4 regions of the Actinoplanes sp. URMC 104 genome follow, and region 1 is predicted to be linked to each of the others. Evidence: riboswitches for the same ligand, from Rfam matches in the RefSeq annotation. Region 1 holds a riboswitch; each other region holds the start of a gene.
The links. A riboswitch is a leader RNA that binds a small molecule or an ion and turns the genes downstream of it on or off. The one in region 1 is predicted to bind cyclic di-AMP.
Positions count from the first base shown of each region.

Region 2: another riboswitch for cyclic di-AMP. It lies ahead of ACSNN8_RS16315 (transglycosylase family protein); the one in region 1 lies ahead of ACSNN8_RS22635 (NlpC/P60 family protein).
Region 3: another riboswitch for cyclic di-AMP. It lies ahead of ACSNN8_RS36490 (C40 family peptidase); the one in region 1 lies ahead of ACSNN8_RS22635 (NlpC/P60 family protein).
Region 4: another riboswitch for cyclic di-AMP. It lies ahead of ACSNN8_RS15225 (coiled-coil domain-containing protein); the one in region 1 lies ahead of ACSNN8_RS22635 (NlpC/P60 family protein).

Region 1 is NZ_JBPQTO010000007.1:207,309-212,725, reverse strand. Features, by position in the region: gene ACSNN8_RS22650 (cytochrome ubiquinol oxidase subunit I) at 1-983, opposite strand, end outside; gene ACSNN8_RS22645 (BlaI/MecI/CopY family transcriptional regulator) at 1,067-1,417, shown strand; gene ACSNN8_RS22640 (M56 family metallopeptidase) at 1,414-2,322, shown strand; cyclic di-AMP (ydaO/yuaA leader) riboswitch at 2,445-2,583, shown strand; gene ACSNN8_RS22635 (NlpC/P60 family protein) at 2,598-3,575, shown strand; gene ACSNN8_RS22630 (ATP-binding protein) at 3,741-5,159, shown strand; gene ACSNN8_RS22625 (hypothetical protein) at 5,156-5,417, shown strand, end outside.
Region 2 is NZ_JBPQTO010000004.1:539,472-544,888, forward strand. Features, by position in the region: gene ACSNN8_RS16300 (zinc-dependent alcohol dehydrogenase) at 1-315, shown strand, start outside; gene ACSNN8_RS16305 (IS481 family transposase) at 338-1,315, opposite strand; gene ACSNN8_RS16310 (hypothetical protein) at 1,382-1,726, opposite strand; gene ACSNN8_RS16315 (transglycosylase family protein) at 1,751-2,323, opposite strand; cyclic di-AMP (ydaO/yuaA leader) riboswitch at 2,325-2,467, opposite strand; gene ACSNN8_RS16320 (saccharopine dehydrogenase family protein) at 2,634-3,872, shown strand; gene ACSNN8_RS16325 (TetR/AcrR family transcriptional regulator) at 3,879-4,517, opposite strand; gene ACSNN8_RS16330 (hypothetical protein) at 4,528-5,043, opposite strand; gene ACSNN8_RS16335 (GNAT family N-acetyltransferase) at 5,198-5,417, shown strand, end outside.
Region 3 is NZ_JBPQTO010000011.1:2,315,410-2,320,826, reverse strand. Features, by position in the region: gene ACSNN8_RS36510 (SDR family NAD(P)-dependent oxidoreductase) at 1-195, shown strand, start outside; gene ACSNN8_RS36505 (TVP38/TMEM64 family protein) at 251-904, opposite strand; gene ACSNN8_RS36500 (type 1 glutamine amidotransferase) at 1,010-1,720, opposite strand; gene ACSNN8_RS36495 (MurT ligase domain-containing protein) at 1,710-2,930, opposite strand; cyclic di-AMP (ydaO/yuaA leader) riboswitch at 3,437-3,573, shown strand; gene ACSNN8_RS36490 (C40 family peptidase) at 3,628-4,392, shown strand; gene mraZ (division/cell wall cluster transcriptional repressor MraZ) at 5,021-5,417, shown strand, end outside.
Region 4 is NZ_JBPQTO010000004.1:308,225-313,641, forward strand. Features, by position in the region: gene ACSNN8_RS15220 (glycoside hydrolase family 65 protein) at 1-1,038, shown strand, start outside; gene ACSNN8_RS15225 (coiled-coil domain-containing protein) at 1,101-2,135, opposite strand; cyclic di-AMP (ydaO/yuaA leader) riboswitch at 2,139-2,271, opposite strand; cyclic di-AMP (ydaO/yuaA leader) riboswitch at 2,482-2,619, shown strand; gene ACSNN8_RS15230 (coiled-coil domain-containing protein) at 2,623-3,693, shown strand; gene ACSNN8_RS15235 (ABC transporter ATP-binding protein) at 3,715-4,488, opposite strand; gene ACSNN8_RS15240 (ABC transporter permease) at 4,481-5,377, opposite strand.

The sequences.
Region 1 (5,417 bases):
AGGCGGAACGTCCAGAACGCGACCGGGATCATTGGCACGTACGAGCCGGGGCCGAACTGCGCCGCGTACTGCGCCTGGAGGTCGTCGATGCCCTGCACGGTCGCGTTCGGGTCGCCCTTGGCGAGGATCGACAGCAGCCACGGGATCTCGAGCGCGAATTCGGGCAGCGGCGCCCCGGTGGCGAAGACCGCGAACGGCGCGCCGGTCGTGGAGTGGTAGAGCGCCTCGGCCGCGGCCATCTTCATCGGCTGCACCTGGGTGATGACCTTGCCGAGGTGGTCGCCGGTGAGCGCCGTCGCCGCGCCGCCGGCCAGCGTGAGCCAGGCGCCGAGACGGGCCAGGACGCGGTACGCCGGGTCGGCCGCGAGCCGCCAGACGCCGAGCGCCAGCAGCAGCGCGCCGCCCACCATGACCGCGCCCGCGATGGTGTGCGGGAACGCCGCCAGGTTGACCTTGTTGAGCAGCAGGTCGGCGAACGAGGTGAGCCGGGCCCGGCCGGTGTCCGGGTCCAGGGCGTACGCGACGGGGTTCTGCATGAAGGAGTTGGCCGCCAGGATGATGAACGCCGACAGCAGCGTGCCCACGGCGACGATCACGATGCACGCGGTGTGGATCGCGCGGGGCAGCCGGTCCCAGCCGAAGTACCAGAGCGCCAGGAACGTCGCCTCGAGAAAGAACGCCAGCATGCCCTCGATCGCCAGCGTGGGCCCGAAGACGTCGCCGTAGAAGTTCGCGAAGGCGCTCCAGCCGAGCCCGAACTGGAACTCCTGGACGAGTCCGGTGACCACGCCGACCGCGAACGTGACGATCAGCAGCTTGCCGACGAACTTCGTCAGGTGCAGGAAGTGCTCGCGCCTGGTGCGCAGCCACGCGAGCTGCAGGCCGGCGGCGGTCGCGGCCAGGCTGATCGACAGCGGCACGAAGAAGTAGTGGTAGATCGTCACGACCGCGAACTGCAGCCGGGTCAGGTCCAGAACGTCCATGGGAGCCCCCTCTACGACGTCTCGTAGTAGATACTACGCCTCGTAGTACGACGCGGCGCAGTAGAGGCGGTATGCTCGGTCACATGGCTCTCGGGGACCTGGAACGCGAGGTCATGACGCAGTTGTGGGACGCCGGTGAGCCGCTCACCGTGCGGCAGGTGCACGAGCGCCTGAGCCGTCAGCGCGATCTGGCCTACACGACGGTGATGACCGTGCTCGACCGCTTGGCGAAGAAGGGCGTGGTCACGCAGCAGAAGGCGGACCGCGCCTACCGGTACGCCCCGGCGCAGACCCGCGAGGAGATGACCGCCTCGGTCATGCTCGACGCGCTGACCGCCAGCGACAACCAGGACGCCGCCCTCGCGTACTTCGTCGGGCAGCTCCCGCCGGAGGCCCTCAAGGCCGCCATCGAAGCCGCCAGACGCCACGGATGACCGCGCTCCTGCTGGGCGCGCTCGGCCTGACCCTCTCGCTGGTCGTGCCGGGCGTCCTGGCGAACGCGCGCTGGCCCGACCGGGCCCCGGCCGCCGCTGTCGTGCTCTGGCAGTCGATCACGCTGACCGCCGTGCTGGCCGCCCTCGGCGTCGTGCTCGCCGCGCCCGAGGAGGTCACCCGCGCCGCCGGGTCGGGCAAGCCGGTCGCCGAGGCCGCGCTCATCGGCGCGCTCGCGGTCGCCGCGCTGATCATCCTGCGGCTGCTGGTCTCGCTGATCGGGGTCACCCGCCGGTCGCGGGCCCGCCGGGCCCGGCACCGCATGCTGGTCGACCTGCTCGACCGCGCGGAGCAGCACCGCGAGCTGGGCCCGGGAAACCTGCGGGTGCTCGACGGGGCGCTGCCGCTGGCCTACTGCGTGCCCGGCCGCCGGCCGCGGGTGGTGCTCAGCAACGGCGTGCTCGAGGTGCTCGACCGCGAGCAGATCGACGCGGTGCTCGCGCACGAGCAGACCCACCTGCGACAGCGGCACGACGTGGTGATGGAGTCGTTCACCGCGTTCTACCGCGCGGTGCCGCGGCCGCTGCGCAGCCGGCTGCCGCTCGACGCCGTCAACCTGCTGCTCGAGATGGTCGCCGACGACGCCGCCCGGCGCCGGGTCGGGGCGGAGCCGCTGCGGGCCGCGCTGGAGCGGCTGACCGACGCGGTGCCCCTCGCGGAGGACGTGGCACCCGGCGGCACCGGTGAGGCGCGCCACCGGCGGCTCGAACGGCTGGCCGCGTCGCACCATCCGTCCGTCGCTCTCACCGTCGCCGCGGGGGCCGCCGCGGTCGGCCTGTTGGTGTTACCCACCGTGATCCTGGTGCTGCCCTGGCTCGACCGCGCGCTCGAAGCCTGGCCGCTCTAGTGACTATGCGTATATGTAAGAGCGCATACAGTTTTCCCTCCGGAGCGCCTTCAGTTCGGCTCTAGATGGGGAGTACGGTGTTGTCCGGTCCGCCCAGCCCCCATCGTCCACCCGGTCGATCTGGCGGATCACCGCCCAATCGCCGGCAACGGCGAGCCGGGGACCCGAGCAGTTGGGGTGAAGCCGCGGTATGCCCGCGGCCGGGCGCGCTTCCCGTCCGAACCCGTCAGCTAACCCGGTCGGCGGCACGAGGGAAGAAAGGACAACCCACCCACGTGCGTCGCGCCGCAGTAGTGCGCAGCCTCGTCTGCGCCGCAGCCGCGGTCGGGATCATCTTCTCCGGACCCGCCGTCGCGCAGGCAACACCCTCGCCCTCGTCCGTCGAGGAGCAGATCGACAAGCAGTGGAACCAGCTCGAACCGGTCATCGAGCAGTACAACGACGTGCACGGCAAGCTGCTCAAGAACCGCGCCCAGCAGAAGAAGCTCGCCGCCCAGCTGACACCGCTCCAGGTGCAGGTGGACGTCGCGATGCAGCAGGTACGCGGGCTCGCCGTCGACGCGTACAAGCAGGGCGCGCCCAACGCGCTCAACGCCATGGTCATCAGCGGCACGCCGACCGGGCTGACCGACAAGCTGATGTACCTCGACCAGCTCGCCCGCGGCCAGCAGGAACAGATCGCCGACGTGGCCGCGCTGCGCGACAAGCTCGCGGCGACCAAGGCCGACCTCGACGTGGTCACCAAGTCGATCGCCGCGCGCGACGTCGACCTGGCGAAGCGCAAGAAGGCGATCGAGACCAAGATCACGTCGCTGCAGAAGCTGCGCATCCAGGCGTACGGCTCGGTGAACGCCGACGACGGCCCGCTGCGGCTCGGCCCGTGCCCCGTCGACTACACCAACGACAAGGGCGGCCGGGCGGCGCAGAAGGCGTGCGACCTGATCGGCAAGCCTTACGTCTTCGGTGCGGCCGGCCCCAGCTCGTACGACTGCTCCGGTCTCACCCAGGAGGCGTGGGGCAGCGTCGGCGTGCACCTGGACCACTACACGAAGGACCAGTGGAACCAGGGCAGGCCGGTGTCAGCCGACGAGTTGCAGCCCGGTGACCTGGTGTTCTACTTCCCCGGAAGCCTGCACCACGTCGCCATCTACATCGGCGGCGGCATGGTGGTGCACGCGCCGCACACCGGCGACCACGTACGGATGGCCAAGATCGACGGCAACCCGATCGCCGGCTACCGACGACCGGGCTGACGATCCGCCGCTCCACCCCCGAAGGCCGCCGAGGCGTACGCTCCGGCGGCCTTCGTGCTTCCCGGCAGCCTCCAGCTCTCCCGGCGGCCCTCGTTCTTGTCGGCGGCCTCTGCTCTTCCCGGCGGCCTTCGGTCCTCCTACCGGGCGCGGGCATAATGCCCTGTCATGAGCGACTCGCCGCTGATCGACAGCCTCACCGCGGCCGTCGAGGCCCGCCCCGACGACCTCCCCTTGCGCCTGCACCTGGCCGAGCTGCTGCTCGCCGCGGGCCGCGGCGCAGAGGCGATCGGCCACGCCGCTCAGGTGCTCGCCCGCGAGCCCGCCAACGGGACCGCCCAGAAGCTGATGTCCTCCGCCCTCGCCACCCCTCCGGCCGCCGGTCCTCCTTCCGCGCTGCCTCCCGCTGCCGGTCCTTTCTCCGCGCCGCCTCCCTCTTCCGTCCCGCCGTTCCCCCCGCCTTCCGCCTCCCCATCCCCTTCCTCGCCGCCCTCCTCCCCGCTGCCCCCTTCCTCGCCGCCGCCTTCGCCCACGCCATCTCCTTCCTCGCCGCCGCCCCCTTCCCCTTCCGCCCCGCCGCCCTCCTCCCCGATTCCCCCCTCCTCCCCGGGCGGCGTTGACTGGGATGCGATGGAGCAGGAGTTCGGCGACGTCGTGCCGCCGCGGTTCTCGCACGAACGCGAGCCCGTGCGGGGCCACGAGGACCGCACCTTCGACGTTGAGAAGTCGACGATCACGCTGGCCGACGTGGGCGGCATGCAGGAGGTCAAGAAGCGGCTCGAGATCTCGTTCCTGGGCCCGCTGAAGAACCCCAAGCTGCGCTCGCTGTTCGGCAAGAGCCTGCGCGGCGGGCTGCTGCTCTACGGGCCGCCCGGCTGCGGCAAGACGTTCCTGGCGCGCGCCGTCGCCGGCGAGATGGGCGCCGCGTTCATCTCGCTGTCGATCACCGACGTGCTCAACATGTGGGTCGGGAGCTCCGAGCGCAACCTGCACGACCTGTTCGAGTCGGCCCGCGGCCACGCCCCCTGCGTGCTGTTCCTCGACGAGATCGACGCGCTCGGCCACAAGCGCAGCCAGCTGAACTCGTCCTCCATGCGTACGGTCGTCAACCAGTTGCTCACCGAGCTCGACGGCGTCGACGGCAACAACGACGGCGTCTTCGTGCTCGCCGCCACCAACGCCCCCTGGGACATCGACGCCGCCCTGCGCCGCCCCGGCCGCCTCGACCGCACCCTTCTCGTGCTGCCCCCCGACAAGCCCGCCCGCGCCGCGATCCTGCAGTACCACCTGCGCGACCGCCCGGTCGCCGGCATCGATCTGGCCCGGATCGCCGACGCGACCGAGAACTATTCGGGCGCCGACCTCGCACACGTCTGCGAGACCGCCGCCGAGTTCGCCATGCGCGACTCGATCACCACCGGCGAGATCCGCATGATCAACCAGCAGGACATGCTGGCCGCCGCCCGCGAAATCCGCCCTTCCACCGACGGCTGGTTCGCCACGGCCCGCAACGTGGCGATGTTCGCCAACGAGTCCGGCGAATACGACGACCTGGCCGCCTACCTGAAGAAGCGCAAATCCCGGTGACGCCACCGCCTGGGCCACCGCCTGGGCCACCGCCTGGGCCACCGCCCGGGCCGCCGCCGGGCGGGGCGTACTGGCGGGCGCAGCGGCTGGCTGAGGTCGGGCGCTACGCCGAGGCCGAGCGGATCGTCCGTCAGGGCCTCGGCGAGTCGCCCGCCGACGGGTGGCTGCTCACCCTGCTCGCGTCCGTGCTGCGGCTGCGGCGCGACTACGCGGGGGCGCTGCGAGGCGCGGACGCTGCCGTCGCCGCCGCGCCGCTGC
Region 2 (5,417 bases), on a different contig from region 1:
AACGCGCCGTCGCTGCCCTCGTTCGCGGTGGAGCGCGTCGAGCCCGGCGGCCGGGTCGTCTGCATCGGCATCGCCGGCGAGCCGTCCCTCGTGGACACGCGCCAGGCCGTCCTCAAGGACCTCACCGTCGTGGGCGTGCTGAGCGCGTCCGGCGGGCTGGCCGAGACCATCGAGACGTACGCCTCGGGCGCCGTCGACCCGCGGCCGCTGGTCGGCGAGACGGTGGGCCTCGACGAGGCCGCCGACGTGCTCGCCGGCCGCCGGCGTGGGGCTGCACCGAAGGTCCACATCGACCCCCGGGGCGTGAGCCGCTAGGTGTGCATCTGCCAGAGTCGGTTTACACCTGGGTCTGACTCTTTTGCTTAAGTCGTTCGTAGGGTGTCTGGCCGTCCAGGGCGCCGTGTGGGCGGTGGTAGTTGTAGTAATCCTCCCATTCGCGCAGCTTGTCGTTGAAGACGCCGGTGTCGTCGATGACGACGCCTTCGAGCATGCGGTAGAACTCTTCGGCGTCGATGCGGTGGGACCGTTCGACCTTGCCGTTGAGGTGCGGCGATGCGGGTTTGATGTAGGTGTGGGCGATGCCTTGGTCGAGCACGTGCCAGTGGAACTGGGTCTGGAACTCGGCACCGTTGTCGGTCTGGATGACCTCCACCCGAAACGGCAGGCGTTGCAGCACGTAGTCGAGGAACTGGATGGCGGTCTTCTGATCGCATCGCGGGTAGATGCGCAGCACGCGCAGCCGGGTGCAGTCGTCGATCGCGGTGAACTGGTAGTACCTGGCACGGCGGCGTTGCTTGGGTAGCCGGCCTGATACCGGCGCTGTGCCGGCCGCGGGGTCGGCGGGCAGGCCGATCGGCTCGATGAACTTGACGTCGATCTGGAGCCGGTTGCCGGGAAGTGGTTTCTCGTAACGTTTCCAGCGTTTCTCGCGGCTGGTGTAGCGCTGCGAGGCGGGCAGCCGGTTGAGGCCGAGGCGGACCAGGATGTTGTAGATCGCCGAGCTGGTGATCGTGATGTCGTGGTATCGCTTGAGATACATCTGGATCTTCACCGGGCCGAAGTGATAGTTCTGCCGCAGGTAGACGATCTTGTTGACGATGTCGGCATGCGTCGCGGTCGGGCAGTGGTGCGGGGCGCTCGAGCGATCGCGCAGGCCGGTGAGGCCTTCGTCCTGGTAGCGGCGCAGCCATTTGTAGTAGGTCGGCCGGCTGATGCCGTAGTAGCGGCAGGTGCGGGCGACGTTGCCGGTGACTTCTTCAACGTGCCGCAGAACCGCCAGGCGATGCTGTGCCTGACGGTCCAGCTTCTGGTCCATCGACGGGGGCATAAGTCTCCAACGATCGGAGACCCGAAGTGTTAACAACCTCTGGCAGTTTTAGAGCTAGGCCAGGTGGCCGCGCAACGTCGCCGCCTCGGCCTCCAGCCGCTGCGCGTGCTCGGCACGGCCGAGCGCCCGGTAGTCGGCGGCCGCCTGCTCCCGCTCGTCCGCCTCGGCGCGGACGATGCGGGCCACGTCGTCCTCGGTGAGCACCCGGCGGGCCACCTCGGTCGCGCCCGCGCCGACGGGCGCCTCCTCGATCGCGAGTCCCCGTCCGCCGTCGGCCGGCGCCACCGCCTCGGCGTTGTCGATGGCGGCGAGCGTCGCCCGCAGGGCCGAGACCGCGGCCCGGTCCCCGGCCTTCATGGCCGCCGGCAGTGCCGTGCGCAGCCTCTCCCGCAGAGTCATGCGCGAGACGCTAGCCGATCCGCCTCAGTCCGACGACCTGGTTTGCACCGGGCCCGACAGCGCGAGCCGCTGCCCCGGATAGATGCGGTCCGGATCGGACAGCACGCCGGCGTTGAGGCGGTGCAGCGTACGCCAGCCGCCCGCCACCCCGGTCTGCGCCGCGATAGTCGCCAGCGTCTCCCCGGCGCGGACGACGTGATAGCGCGCCGAGCTGCCGGCGCTGACGGTCCGGTACTGCTTGGCCGACCCGGCGCGCCGGCCGCAGGAGGGCCAGGCGCCCAGCCCCTGGCCGCGCCGGACGCGCTCGGCGACGAGGATCTGTTCGTCGCGGCTGGCCTGGTCGGCGGTGCCGGCGAACCGCGAACCGCCGTACGCCCGCCAGGTGCTGCGGCTGAACTGCAGGCCGCCGTAGTAGCCGTTGCCCGTGTTGATGCTCCAGTTGCCGCCCGACTCGCAGTGCGCGATGGCGTCCCAGTTGACGTCGGAGGCGGGCGACGGCGCCGCGGCGGCCGGTGTGACGACCGGTGCGGCCAGTGCGGTGAGGCCCGCCGCGGCCAGAACCAGCGCGACGCGGGCAGGATTGCAGACTCGTGCCATGACAGGTTGCCCTCCACGCCTGCGAGGTGAGCTGTCGGGTTCGGGCTGAGGTGCCCGGCCGCGTACGTGCGGCTTCACCCCGAGGCGCGCGGGCGCGCCGAGGAACGTGGGTCCCCCGCTCCATGCCGTGGGTGTGAGTCCCGCCGGGCGGCGGCAGGATTAGGCGTTCCGCCCGCGGGGTCCGCGCTCTTCGCGGACAGGGCCGGCGGGGCCTCGAGGAGCCCGGCACCGGCCGATTCGTACGGGATCAATGGGTCTGAGACTAGCTGTGGCGAGCGGTTTATGAGGCGCTGATGCAAAATCCACAACCATGAGCGACCGCGTCCGCGAGCACGATATCGTCGTCTACGGGGCCACCGGGTTCGTCGGCGTCATCACCGCGCGCTACCTCGCCGAGCACGCGCCGGCGGGCACGCGCGTGGCCCTGGCCGGCCGTTCCGGGCAGCGGCTGGCCGACGTCCGGGGGCAGCTCGGCGTCGACTGGCCGACCGTCGTGGCCGACGCCGCCGACGGCGAGGCGCTGTCCCGGCTGGCTGCCTCGGCCCGGGTCGTGATCACCACCGTCGGTCCCTACCTGCGGTACGGCAAGCAGCTGGCGCGCGCGTGCGCCGAGGCGGGCACCGACTACGTCGACCTGACCGGCGAGGTGGTGTTCGCCCGCGAGAGCATCGACGGCAACCACGAGATCGCACGCCGCACGGGCGCCCGCATCGTGCACTCCTGCGGGTTCGACTCCGTTCCGTCCGACCTCGGCGTCCACGTCCTCGCTCAGCGGGTCGCGGCCGACGGCGCCGGCGAGCTCACCGACACCACCATGGTCGTGACCAGCCTGCGCGGCGGCGTCAGCGGGGGCACGGTCGACACGTTGCGCACCCAGCTGGACGTGGTGCGCGACGATCGCCGGCTGCGGCGGATCGCCGCCGGGCCGTACTCGCTGAGCCCCGACCGCGCCGCCGAACCCGACCTGGGCCGCCAGGGCGACGTGGCCACCGTCCGGGGCGCCGACGTCCATCCCCGCCTGCGCGGCACCCTCGCGCCGTTCTTCATGGCCTCCTACAACACCCGCGTGGTGCGCCGCAGCAACGCCCTGCGCGACTGGCGGTACGGCCGCCGCTTCCGCTACCGCGAGCTGATGAGCGTCGGCGCGTCCCCGCTCTCGCCGCTGCTCGCCAACGGCGTGCGGCTGGGCCTCGGCGCGCTGGTCGCGGGCATGATGCTGCCGCCGACGCGGTTCGTGCTCGACCGCGTGCTGCCCAAGCCGGGCAGCGGGCCGGACGAGCGGGTCCAGCGCGACGGCCACTTCACGTGCGACTTCTTCACCACCACGACGACCGGCGCGCGCTACACGGCCCGCTTCCGGGCGAACGGCGATCCCGGCTACGCGGCCACGGCGGTCATGCTCGCGGAGTCGGCGCTTGCCCTGGTGTACGACCGGGAGGCGCTCCCACCCTCGGACGGCGGTGTGCTGACCCCGGCCACCGCCCTCGGCGACGCGCTGGTCACCCGGCTGCGCGCCGCCGGCATGGAGATCACGGCCGCGCCGGCGTAGGGACCGTCAGAGCGACGTGGCGCTGCCGACCAGGGCCAGGGCGATGCCGGTCAGGTGCTCGGCGAGCTGGTCGGGGTCGCCGGGCATGTCCTGCGAGATCCAGTGGATGATCACTTCGCTGAGGCCCGCCACGAGGGCGAGCAGCGTCCGGTCGTACGCCAGCCGGTCCTTGGGCTCTCCGGTCGCGCGCCGCAGCACCTTCGCCACGAACTGGGCGTCCTCGCGCAGCACCCCGCGGCGGCGGGTCTCCATGCGCGGCGCGTTCACGTAGATCACGCGGGCGCTCTCGGGGTGGCTGCGCAGCATGCCGACCAGCGCGTGAAGCGCCGGGCCGAACACCTCGGCCAGGTTCGCCGGCTGCTCCGGCACGGCCGCCGCGATGCCGCTCAGCAGCCACTCGTTCTGTTCGCGGTTGACCTTCAGCAGCAGATCGGCCCGATCGTCGAAATGCTCGTAGAAGTACCTTTTGGACACCTTCGCGGCGGCGCACACGTCGGCCACCGTGACGTCCTCGTAGTCGCGCGTGCCGAACAGGTGCACCGCGGCCGCCACGATCCGGTCGCGCCGCTCGCTGGACCGCTGCTGGCGAGAGCGCCCGGCGTAGGTCTCACCCCGCCGAGGCGCCACCGTGGTTCGTTCCTCCACGACGACAACGTTACGACTCCGCCGTCACACCCACCCGTCGACGGTCCACAATGGCCGTTTCCGGGGCCGCGTACGGCAGCCTCTTGGTCAGGCGATGCACCATGATCAGCGGAACGATCCCGAAGACGCCGAACGAGATGTCGATCAGGGTCCACCAGGGCGGCAGCCCGCGGATCGGGCCCGCGATCAGCGCCAGCGGGACGATCCCCGCACAGCACACCATTCCCCAATGGATCACCCAGACGTTGCGGACCGGATCGCGCCACGGCCCCCAGAACGCGATCGCGATGACCAGGTGGGCGAAGGCGAGCCAGTCGGTCCCGTACGCGATGAAGGGGTAGCGCTCGCCGGTGACGGTCAGCCCCTCGTGCACGCGGTCGATCCAGGCGACGAGCGGGCCGGGCGCGGGAACGGCATGTAGCACCCCGGCCAGCACCCGGGTCTCGGTGAGGAGGGGGAACGCGGTGACGCCACTCAGCACCAGCCCGACGACGAAGACCAGCAGCCAGGCGCGGATCGCTTTCATGATCACAACGTAGGCGCTGGGCGCCGGGCCGGGCGACTCCCTGCACCAGATCTTCACAGACGCAGCGGTGCGATCCGGGCACCATGACCAATCACTCATGCCTACATATCCCTCGCTACTGGCCGCAACCGGTCCCCGACGGCAGGATCGAGTGGTGGTCGCCAGCCGTCTCCCCTTTCCGCTCACGCTGACCGGAGACGGCCTCGTCCTGCGCGAATGGCGTTCCGAGGACCTCGACGACCTGGTCCGCATGCTCGACGAGCCCGAGATCGCCCGGTGGCGCCCGATGCCCTCGCCGTTCGACGTGGAGGCCGGCATCGCGTATCTCAAGCGCTGCCACCAGGGCCGGATCACCGGTCAGCGGATCCAGCTCG
Region 3 (5,417 bases), on a different contig from region 1:
AACGCGCTGCTGCCGGCGCTGCGCAGGAACGGGGAAGGCGGCGCGATCGTCAACATCTCGACGGGCCAGGCGCTCACACCCGCCGCGCCGATGGCCCATTACGGCGCCGCGAAGGCCTACCTCGTCTCGGACCGGGCCCAGTGGGTCACCGGGGCGACCCTGGTCGTCGACGGGGGCGAGCTTCCCGTCATCTGACGCCACGTTCGGTCAGCTGCCTGAAGGCCCCCGCACGAGGGCCCGCCGGCGGCGGTCAGGCGGCTGCGGCGGCGGCCTTCTTGGCGGAGCGCTTCCACCACAGGACGATCGACGTGGTCAGCGTGAAGCCGATCAGGGCGGGAGCGAGGGAGAGCGGGCTCATCTCGCCGGGCTTGACCACCGCGGCGCCGATGACGGCGTAGGAGACGGCGGACGGGATCGAGGCCAGCGTGGTGCCGAGCAGGTAGCGCTTGCGGCAGACGCTGGTGGTGCCGTAGGCGTAGCCGACCAGGCCGAAGGGCGCGAGCGGCAGGAAGCGGACGAGCAGCACGGCGGACAGGCCGCGGCGGTTGAGCCAGCCGTCGAGGCGCTGCAGCTTGCCGCCGGTGCGGGCCGCGAGGGCGCCGCGGCCGACCCAGCGGCCGGCGTAGTAGGTGGCTGCGGCGGCGATGACGGCGGCGGCCAGGGCGGTCGCGGCGCCGGTGGCGGCGCCCAGCAGGGCGCCGCAGGCGAGCGTGATGGCCGTACGGGGAACCAGCACCGAGAGCAGCAGACCCCCGACCACGGCGATCGCCACCGCGGCGGCGGGCCCGAGGGCGGCGACCGTGTCGGCGATGTCGCGCAGGGGCAGGACGGCGGCCGCGGTCGCCACGCCGGCGACGACACCGCCCAGGATGCCGAAACGGACGATCCGCCGCTTCCAGGTCATCTGCGAAGTCTGAACCTGAGGGTCCGCCGCGAGGAGTGCGCCCCGCGGGGCGATCAGGGTGTCAGTCATGCAGGAATACCGCCCAGTGCTCGTCGGGTCAGGATTTCAGGCGCCGGCGGCGGCGAGCCTTTCGGCACGCAGCCGGTCGGTCCACGTGTCGTCGACCGGGGCAAGACTATCCGCGCCGGTCGCCCATCGCAGTAGCAGATCGGCTATAGCTGGGTTGCGAGCGAGCGCGGGCCCGTGGGAGTAGGTTCCCAGGATCTTGCCGTGCCATGCTCCCTCCGTTTGACCGTCGTTGCCAATTCCGGCAGTCACCCGCGCCAGCGGGGCGACCCCGGGGCCCAGGTGCGTGCGACCGCCGTGGTTCTCGAAACCGCTCAGCGGGGGCAGGCCCAGCCGCGGGTCGATGTCGCCGCGGATCTCGCCGACCGCGCGGGTCTCGCCGCGGTCGGAGTGCAGGTCGAGCAGGCCCAGGCCGGGGCACTTGGCCCCCTTGGCGAAGAACGAGTGGCCGAACAATTGGTAACCGGCGCAGATGGCCAGCACCGCGGCGCCCTGGTTGACCGCCCGGTGCAGGCCGCCGTCGGCGATCAGCCGCTGGGCGGCGAGCGCCTGCGGGCCGTCCTCGCCGCCGCCGATGAGGTAGATGTCGGCGGTGGAGGGCATCGGCTGGTCGGACCGGACCGCGTACGTCTCCACCGGGATGCCCCGGATCGCCGCGCGGCGGGCCAGGATCAGCAGGTTGCCGCGGTCGCCGTACGTGGAGAGCAGGTCAGGGTAGATCCAGACGATCCGCAAAGCTTCAGTTGACACGGTCCAACTCCGCTCGGATGTCCTGGAACGCCGTGTAGTTGGCGATCACTTCGAGGCGGCCCATGGGCACGGTGCTGACCGCCTCGTCGAAACTCAACACGTGCCGGAAGGCGATTCCATTCACCTCGAGGCGCACGGCCAGGTCGTACGCCCGGTCGCCGGTGATCAGCACCGGCCGGTCACCCAGGGGCGAGAAGTCGACGTCGTAGAGCCACGAGGTGTCGAAGCCGTCGGGGTCGCGGGCGTTGATGGAGAGCAGCGTCGGGGCCTGCTCGGCCATGTCGAACGCCTCGAGCCAGCTCGCCGGGTTCTTCGCGAGCAGCAGGCGGATGTTGCGCCCGTCGCGGTCGACCTGGGCGTAGCGGCCGGCCACCGAGGCGACCGTCGCGAGCCGGGGAAGGGCCTCGATCGGGCGTACGCCGAACGCGGCGGCCACGGCCAGCGCGGTCGCCGCGTTGCCGAGGTTGACCGTGCCGGGCAGTTGCAGCTTCACCAGGTGCCAGTCGCCGCGCGGGTCGACCACGCCGTCCTCCTCGACGCGCCACTGGGCCTGCGGCCGGCGCAGCGGGCAGCCGGTGCACCACCAGTCGCCGTTGGCGCGCTCGATCGGGTCGCCGCTCTCGGGGCAGACCCATGAGTCGTCGGTCCAGCGCTGCCCGGCGCTGAACCACGTGACGTGCTGCGAGCCGCGGGCCGCCCACACCACCATCGGGTCGTCGGCGTTGGCGACCACGGCCACGTCGGGGTGCCCGGCGAGCGCGGTGCGCCACATCTGCGCCATCATCGCGACCTCCTTGGCCCGGTCGAGCTGGTCGCGCGAGAGGTTGAGCAGCGCGACCACCCGGGGGCTGGTCTCGTCGATGACCCGGGCCAGGTAGTGCTCGTCGACCTCGAGCACCGCGAACGGGGTGGCGCCCGCCTTGGCCAGCGCCGAGGTGTGCCCGGTGGGCATGTTGGCGCCGAAGGAGTTGGTGGCCACCGGGCCGAGCACGCCGAGCGCGGCGGCCGCCAGCCGGGTGGTGGTGGTCTTGCCGTTGGTGCCGGAGACCAGCGCGATCGCGCGGCCGGCCGCCAGGTGGCCCAGCAGGTCGGGGTCGATCTTCAGGCCGATCCACCCGCCGATGACCGAGCCGTCGCCGCGTCCCGCGGCCCTCGAGAGCGCGGCCGCGGTCTTGGACACTGAGGTCGCGACCTTGGCGCGCAGGGGCATCTTCCCGTCCGTCACGGGAGACGAGGGTACCGGAACGGGAGGTTACGTCGAGTTGCCGCAAGCCCGGTTCCGGCGGCCCGTCCGGCCGCGTACGGAAGGGCATTGAGATCAACGATTCGGCGGAGCACATTTTGGCCGGTGAAAGAGGTTTAAACTGCGGGAGAGTGAATGTGGGACCTCGGTCACTCGTTCGGTTCCTGCCAATAATGTGTTCTGATTCACGCGTAACCTTCTACGATTTGTAGTTCTCCTACTACTTGTCGTCATGGCATTTCTCGCCGGTCGGTAGCAAATCGGACAGTGTCCTTCATGCCAAACACGCTGAGTAGTCGAATCGGATCTCCCGCGGCTTCGAAATTTGAGGTAGCAAGGTCTGGCCGGCGGCACCCGCTCGCCGACTCGCGAAGACCCGGTTCACGCCGAGCCCTGCCCCGGGCCGGTCAACGCGACCACCCGAGCACCACGCACCAACCACAAAGGCATACGGGGGCAGGGACGGGGGACCCACTACTGGTCCGCTCCGCGCCACCCGCTCCGGTGGCGAACCACGGAGCAACCTCGGGGTGAAGCCGCGCTTGCGTGGCCGGGCAACCTTCCCGCCCGAACCCGACAGCTAACCTCGCAGGCGTGCCGGAGGGATATCTCTACCGTGCACGAACACAGTTCGAGCCGGGGTCGCCGCACGGCCGGCACCGGTGTGATCGCACTGTCTCTGGGTCTGTGCCTCTGCGCAGGCCAGCTGCTGGCCCCCTCGGCCGCCAGCGCCGCTCCTGTCGCCAAGGCTGCGGCCAGCGCCAAGATCAAGCCCTCGGTCCGCTCGTCGATCTCGACGCGGACGGTGACCTATGGCGGCAAGGTCAAGCTGACCGCCAAGTTCATCAACCCCACCAACGGCAAGGTGGTCACCTCGGGGACGGTCCGTCTCCAGGCGCTCCGCAAGGGCAAGTGGGTCAACTTCACGGCCAAGAGCCTCGGCAAGTCGGGCAGCGTCACGCTGACCGGTGAGCCGCACGCCAGCGGCCGGATGCGCGCCTACTACGTGGGCACGCCGACCTACAAGGCGAACGGCGGCGGCCAGTTCAACGTCGTCGTCAAGCCGAAGTCGTCGCCCGCCCGGGCGAAGATCATCAACGAGGCCAAGAAGCACGTCGGGTCGCTCTACAAGTTCGGCGCGGCCGGCCCGTCCCGCTTCGACTGCTCGGGTTACACGCTGTGGGTCTACCGCAAGGCCGTCGGCAAGAAGCTGCCGCACAAGGCCAACTCGCAGCAGAACTACGGCAAGTCGGTCGCCAAGTCCAACAAGCAGGTCGGCGACCTCATCATCTTCCGCAACGGCTCGTACGGGTACCACGCCGGCATCTACGCCGGCAGCGGCTACATGTACGACTCCCCGCACACCGGTGCGCGGGTCTCGAAGCGCAAGATGATCGGCTCGAACTACGTGGTGCGTCGCCTGGCCTGACGGCGGCTTGCATCACCGACTCAGTGGGGCGCGACCGGTTCGGTCGCGCCCCACTGTCGTCTCCCGCGGACGGTCGCACCGTCCGCGAGCGCGCCGGCGCCTTCGAGCGGCCCGCTCGCTTCCGGGGCGGGACCCCGTAACGCCGGCCGTGCTGAGGCCGGCTCTGCTTGCAGGGTCGAGCCGCGCCCCGGCTCACGCTTCTCGTGATCCTCGACGAGCGGTCTCCGTGATCCTCGACGAGCGGTCCCCGTGATCCTCCACGAGCGTCTCCGTGATCCTCCACAACCCTCCACGCGGCCCTCCACTTTCCTCCCGCGCGGGGGTTGACACCATCCGTCGGTGGGAGGTTTGGGCGTGTTCGTGCCGGTTCTCTCCGAGGGGGACGGCAGGATGTCGGAAACCGGACGGGGTTGATCATGCTCTTCCCCTCCACTTCCCATCCACGTCGTTGAGCTGCGGTTTCTTCTGTGAAGCGGGTTCGCGAACCCGTCCAATCGGCTTGCGGGTGGAGGGAAGTGGAGTAGAGTGGAGCGCAGTGGCAGGGCCGAGAGTCGAACTGACCTGAGGGACCTGCCGGCCCGAGTTGACAGGCGGACCGCGAACCGCCAAGGGCAGGGGGTGAGGGCCGATGTTCCTCGGCACGCACACCCCGCGCCTCGACGACAAGGGGCGGCTGATCCTTCCGGCGAAGTTCCGTGATGAGCTGGCGGGAGGTGTCGTGATCACCAAGGGGCAGGAACGCTGCTTGTACGTGTTCCCGATGCCGGAGTTCCAGCGCATCGCCGGCCAGCTGCGCGAGGCGCCGGTCACGAACAAGGCGGCCCGGGCCTACAGCCGGGTCTTCTTCGCCAGCGCGCACGACGAGATCCCGGACAAGCAGGGGCGGGTGACCATCCCGGTGCACCTTCGGGAGTACGCGGCGCTCGACCGTGAGCTCGTCGTGATCGGCGCGAGCACCCGCGTCGAGATCTGGGACAAGCGGTCCTGGGAGGACTACCTCGCGGCCAGCGAGGACGAGTTCGCCG
Region 4 (5,417 bases), on a different contig from region 1:
CAGGCCACCGGCGACTACGACTTCGAGCGCGAGGTCGGCCTCGAGCTGCTGGTCGAGACCGCGCGGCTGTGGCGTTCGCTGGGCCACCACGACCGGCACGGGCGCTTCCACATCGACGGGGTGACCGGCCCGGACGAGTACACGGCCGTCGTGGACGACAACATCTACACCAACCTGCTCGCCCAGCAGAACCTCCTGACCGCGGCCGAGGCGGTCAAGCGGCACCCGGACCTCGCCCGCAAGCTGGGCGTGGACGACGAGGAGACGGCGAGCTGGCGGGACGCGGCGGCCGCGGTGCACATCCCGTACGACCGGGAACTGGGGGTTCACCAGCAGTCCGAGGGCTTCACCCGGCTGCAGGAGTGGGACTTCGAGAACACCCCGCCCGAGGCGTACCCGCTGCTGCTGAACTACCCGTACTTCGACCTGTACCGCAAGCAGGTGGTCAAGCAGGCCGACCTGGTCATGGCGATGTACGTCCGGGGCGACGCGTTCACCCCGGAGGAGAAGGCGCGCAACTTCGCCTACTACGAGGCCCGCACGGTCCGCGACTCGTCGCTGTCCGCCTGCGTCCAGGCCGTGATGGCGGCCGAGGTGGGCCACCTCGAGCTGGCCCACGACTACCTGGGCGAGGCCGCGCTGATGGACCTGCACGACCTGCACCAGAACTCGCGGGACGGCCTGCACATCGCGTCGCTGGCCGGCACCTGGATCTCGCTGGTCGCCGGGCTCGGCGGCATGCGCGACTTCAACGGCCAGCTGTCGTTCGCGCCACGCCTGCCCAGCCGCATCAACAACATGGAGTTCTCGCTGCTCTGGCGCGGGCTGCGGCTGCGGGTCAACGTGACGCCCGACGAGGTCACCTACTCGCTGCGCAACGGCGGCGGCTCGGCCCGGCTGACGCTGGTGCACCACGGCAAGGAGATCGAGGTGACCCAGGTCAAGCCGGTCGTCGTGCCGATCCCGCCGCCGCACCCGGTCGGCCCGGCGCCGCAGCAGCCGGCCGGTCGCGCGCCGGTGCGGCGGGCGACGAGCTGACGTCCGACGACGGAAAAGGGCCCCGGGATCTCCCGGGGCCCTTTCGTGTGTGTGCGGGGCGGTCAGAGCAGCGACACGTGCACGTGGTCGGTGTGCGCGCTCGGCCCGTGGTACGTCTTCCAGCCGCTGGCGGGGAACCAGATCTGCTTGTACCAGATCACGTAGTAGATGCCGAGCCGGTCGGCGTTGCGCACCAGGAACGCCATGAGGTTGTTGCCGTAGCGGCGCATGTCCTCGTTGTGCGCGACCGCGAAGCCCTTGTCCTGCAGCGACCAGTCGCAGGCGCGGCCCTTGGGATGCTCGAACGGCCCGCCGTCGCGGTGACAGCCCACGAACCGGTCGAAGCCGGCCTTCTTCACCTCTTTGTACATGTGGAACGTCCGCGCGGTGATGCAGCCGTTGGTCGTCGGGTCCTCGACGTTGCAGCTCTCGGGGGAGAACCCGCCGTCGGAGTTGCGCGGCGCCGGGGCGGCCTTGGGCGAGTTCGCCAGCACCAGGCCGTGCGTGAGGCTCTCGCCGCCGACCAGCGCGAGCGCGTCGTCGGCCGCGTCCTTCTGCTTCTTCATCGCGACGAGGTTGGTCTGCTGCTTGCGCACCTCGGCGTCGAGCGCGGCCTTGGCCTTGTTGACGTCGTCGATCGCCTTGTTGAGCTCGGCCAGCTTGCGGTCCTGCATGGCGTTGATCTCTTCGAGCGAGACCGCCTTGGCGAGGAAGTCGTCGGAGTTCTGGCTGCCGAGCAGGAAGCCGGCGGCGCCGAGGTGGCCGGTGCGGTACTGCTGGCCGGCGATCGCGTTGACCTCGGGCAGCAGCGCCAGGCGCCGCGCCTCCGCGGTCTTGATCTCGGCGGCCAGTCTTTTCTGCGCCGCCGTGGATTTCGTCACCGCGGCCTTGGCGGCGACGAAGCGACGGTTCGACGACTCGAGCACGTCGTCCAGGGTGGCGTTGTTCTTGCCGACCGATCCGCCCGACTCGTCGGGGCTCGTCGAGGTGCTGCCACCCGGCTCGGCGCTCGCCGGGGAAGCGGGTGCGGCCAGGAAAGACAAGGCCACGAGCGGCGCCAGGGCAAGTGTCAGCCACCGGCGGGGTCGTACGGTCAATGCAGTTCCTTCCGGTAAACCGCCGACCGGGTTAGCTGACGGGTTCGGGACGGAAGCGATCCCTACCGCTCGCGCGGATGCACCCCACTGACCTGGTTCCCCGGCTCGCCTCGCGGCGATTGGGCGGTGGCCTGCCGGCACCTCGGGGGCGGTGCCTCCGTGGCAGAACCGGCGGCCAGTTTACCCGAGACTTTGCGCCGCTTCAGTCTTCAGGAATGGCTATTTCGTAGTCACTCCGACACATTCCGTAATTGCCGTCACGTGCCGTCGCGGGCGAATTGCGGTGCGTGCGATAACTGTCGATCATTCGATGGAGTCGGTATGGTCGGGGGCGGTCTCCACCCCCAGGGGACCGCCGCCTAATCGCCCGCGGGCGAGCCGGGGAACCAACCGTTTTTCCGGGGTGAATCCGCGCTCGCGCGGTAGGGATCACTTCCGTCCCGAACCCGTCAGCTAACTCGGTCGGCGGCCGACGGAAGGAAAGGTTGTGCGGCATAACACTGTCCGCCGACGTTCGGCGGCACTGCTCGCGCTCCTCGTCGCCATCTCCGGGCTGACTCTGGCGGTGGCCGGTCCGGCCGCCGCGGCGCCCGGCGACAGCGGCGACGACGGCGAGGGCGCACCCAGAACCCTGATCCAGCAGCTCGAGGCGGCCTCCCGGGGCTACGTCGAGGCCAAGGAGGCGCTGGCCCGGTCGCGCACGCGGCAGTCCCAGCTGGCCGCCCGGCTCAAGGAGCTCGAGGGCCAGGTGGGCCCGAAACAGGCGGCGATCGACGACATCATCCAGCAGTCCTACCGGACCGGCCGGCTGGGACCGATGAGCGCCCTGCTGCAGGCGAGCTCCTCCGGCGACTTCCTCGACCGCGCCCAGACGCTCGAGACCGTCGCGGTCAAGGAGAACGCGGCGCTGGCCGCGCTCAAGGCGACCCGCGACGGGCAGCAGCGCGCGAAACTGGCCATCGACGCCGAGGTGCGCAACCAGCTCAAGCAGGTCAACCTGATGGCCAAGCGCAAGGTGCAGGCCGAGGCCGCGCTCAAGGCCGCCAACACCGGCGAGGACGCCGATCCGCCCGGCGGCGGCACGAGCGGCGGGTCCAGCGGCGGATCGAGCGGCGGCGGCTCGCAGGCCAAGGCCACTCCGGCGCCGCGCAGCTCGGACGGCTCGCTGCGGGACGAGGGCTGCACCGAGGACGACCCCACCACCAGCGGCTGCCTGACCCCGCGCACGCTGCACGCTCTCAAGCAGGCGCAGAAGGCGGGCTTCACCCGCTATGTCGCATGTTTCCGCGAGCAGAACAGCGGCGAGCACCCCAAGGGCCAGGCGTGCGACTTCGCCGCCGAGAAGAAGGGGTTCGGCGGCGTCGCGTCGGGTGGTGACAAGACGTACGGGACCAACCTGGCCAACTACTTCATCAACAACTCGGACCGGCTGGGCGTGCTCTACGTCATCTGGTTCAAACGCATCTGGCTGCCCTCGAGCGGCTGGAAGGCGTACTCCCGCGGCAACGGCGACCCGTCCAGCGACCACACCAACCACGTGCATTTATCAGTGCGCTGACCTCGCGAGGGGGTACGAGGCTTACTTGTTGACGTAGGTCTCGTACTCCTTCATCACGTCGTCGGTGGGGCCGTCCGCGCGGATCACGCCGGACTCGAGCCAGATGGTGCGCTCGCAGGTGTCCCGGATCGACTGCTCGCTGTGGCTGACCAGGAACACCGTGCCGGCCTCCTTGCGCAGGTCGCGCACCCGCTGCTCGCTGCGCTTGCGGAATTTCGCGTCGCCGGTGGCCAGCGCCTCGTCGATCAGCAGCACGTCGTGCTTCTTCGCCGCGGCGATCGAGAACCGCAGCCGCGCCGACATGCCGGACGAGTACGTCTTCATCGGCAGCGAGCTGAAGTCGCCGCGGTCGTTGATGCCGGAGAACTCGATGATGTCGGCCGTCTGCGCCTTGACGTCGGCGGGCGACATGCCCATCGCGAGGCAGCCCAGCTCGACGTTGCGCTCGCCGGAGAGGTCGTTCATCAGCGCCGCGTTCACTCCCAGGAGTGACGGCTGGCCGGCCGCGTAGATGCCGCCGCCGCGCTCCACCGGCAGCAGGCCGGCGATCGCCCGCAGCAGCGTCGACTTGCCGGAGCCGTTGGTGCCGATCAGGCCGATCGCCTCGCCCTTGTAGGCCACGAAGCTGACGCCCTTGACCGCGTGCACCTCGCGGACGGCCGCGCTCTTCTTGCCCGTGATGATGCGCTTGAAGCTGGCCAGCGGCGTGTTCGCGCCCGGCGCCACCGAGCCGTAGATGCGGTAGACGATGTGCGCGTTGTCCGCGATGACGGTCGGTTCCCGCTGGTCAGCCACGGCCGTAGCCCTTCTCTCCGCGCCAGAAGTACACGTAACCGCCGAAGCCGACGAGCGCGGTCCAGATCAGCGCGCCGGCCCAGAGCATCGGCGCCGACCCCGCGAGCTCGACGTCCTCCATCAGCGCGTGCCGCATCAGCTCGATGAAGATCAGCAGCGGGTTGGCCTCGACCAGCGTGAGCTGCCAGCCGTGCAGCCGCTCCTGGAAGAACGTGACCGGGTAGAGCACCGCGGACCCGTACATCCAGATGCGCAGGATGTAGGGGATGAGCTGCCGGATGTCGGTGACCTTGGAGATCAGCCGCGCCACGAACAGCGCGAGTCCGGCGTTGAAGATCGTCTGGAGCAGCAGCGCCGGCACGGCCAGCAGCCACTCGACGGTGATCGGCTCGCCGGTGAGCAGCACGATCGCGACCAGGACGGCCATCGAGGCGACCATGTTGCGCACCTCGACCAGCGTGACCGCGATCGGCAGGCTGGCGCGCGGGAAGTGCAGCGCCCGGATCAGCGCCATGTTCGCCGTGATCGACTGGGAGCCCGCCTGCACCACCGACTGGGTGAATCCGAAGATGAAGACACCCGCGCACAGGTACGCGATGAAGTTGTCGACGTCCTGCTTGGTGTTGATCAGCACGCCGAAGATCACGTAGTAGACGCCGGCGTTGATCAGCGGGGTCAGGAGCTGCCAGACCACGCCCAGCTTGGTGCTGCCCAGCGACGCGCTCACCTTGGCGTTGGCGAAGGCGGCTATGAAGTGCCGGTAGGTCCAGAGGTGCCGGGTGTATTCCGGCAGGCTGGGCAGGCGCCCCGCCTTCGTCAGGCCGTGCCGCCGGGCCAGCTCCTTGAGCGATGGCCCGGTGTCGGAATCGGCGACCGCCGTCTGAGCCATGGGGTGGTGCTCCGATCTCGTCGGCCCGTGAGGGTCACCG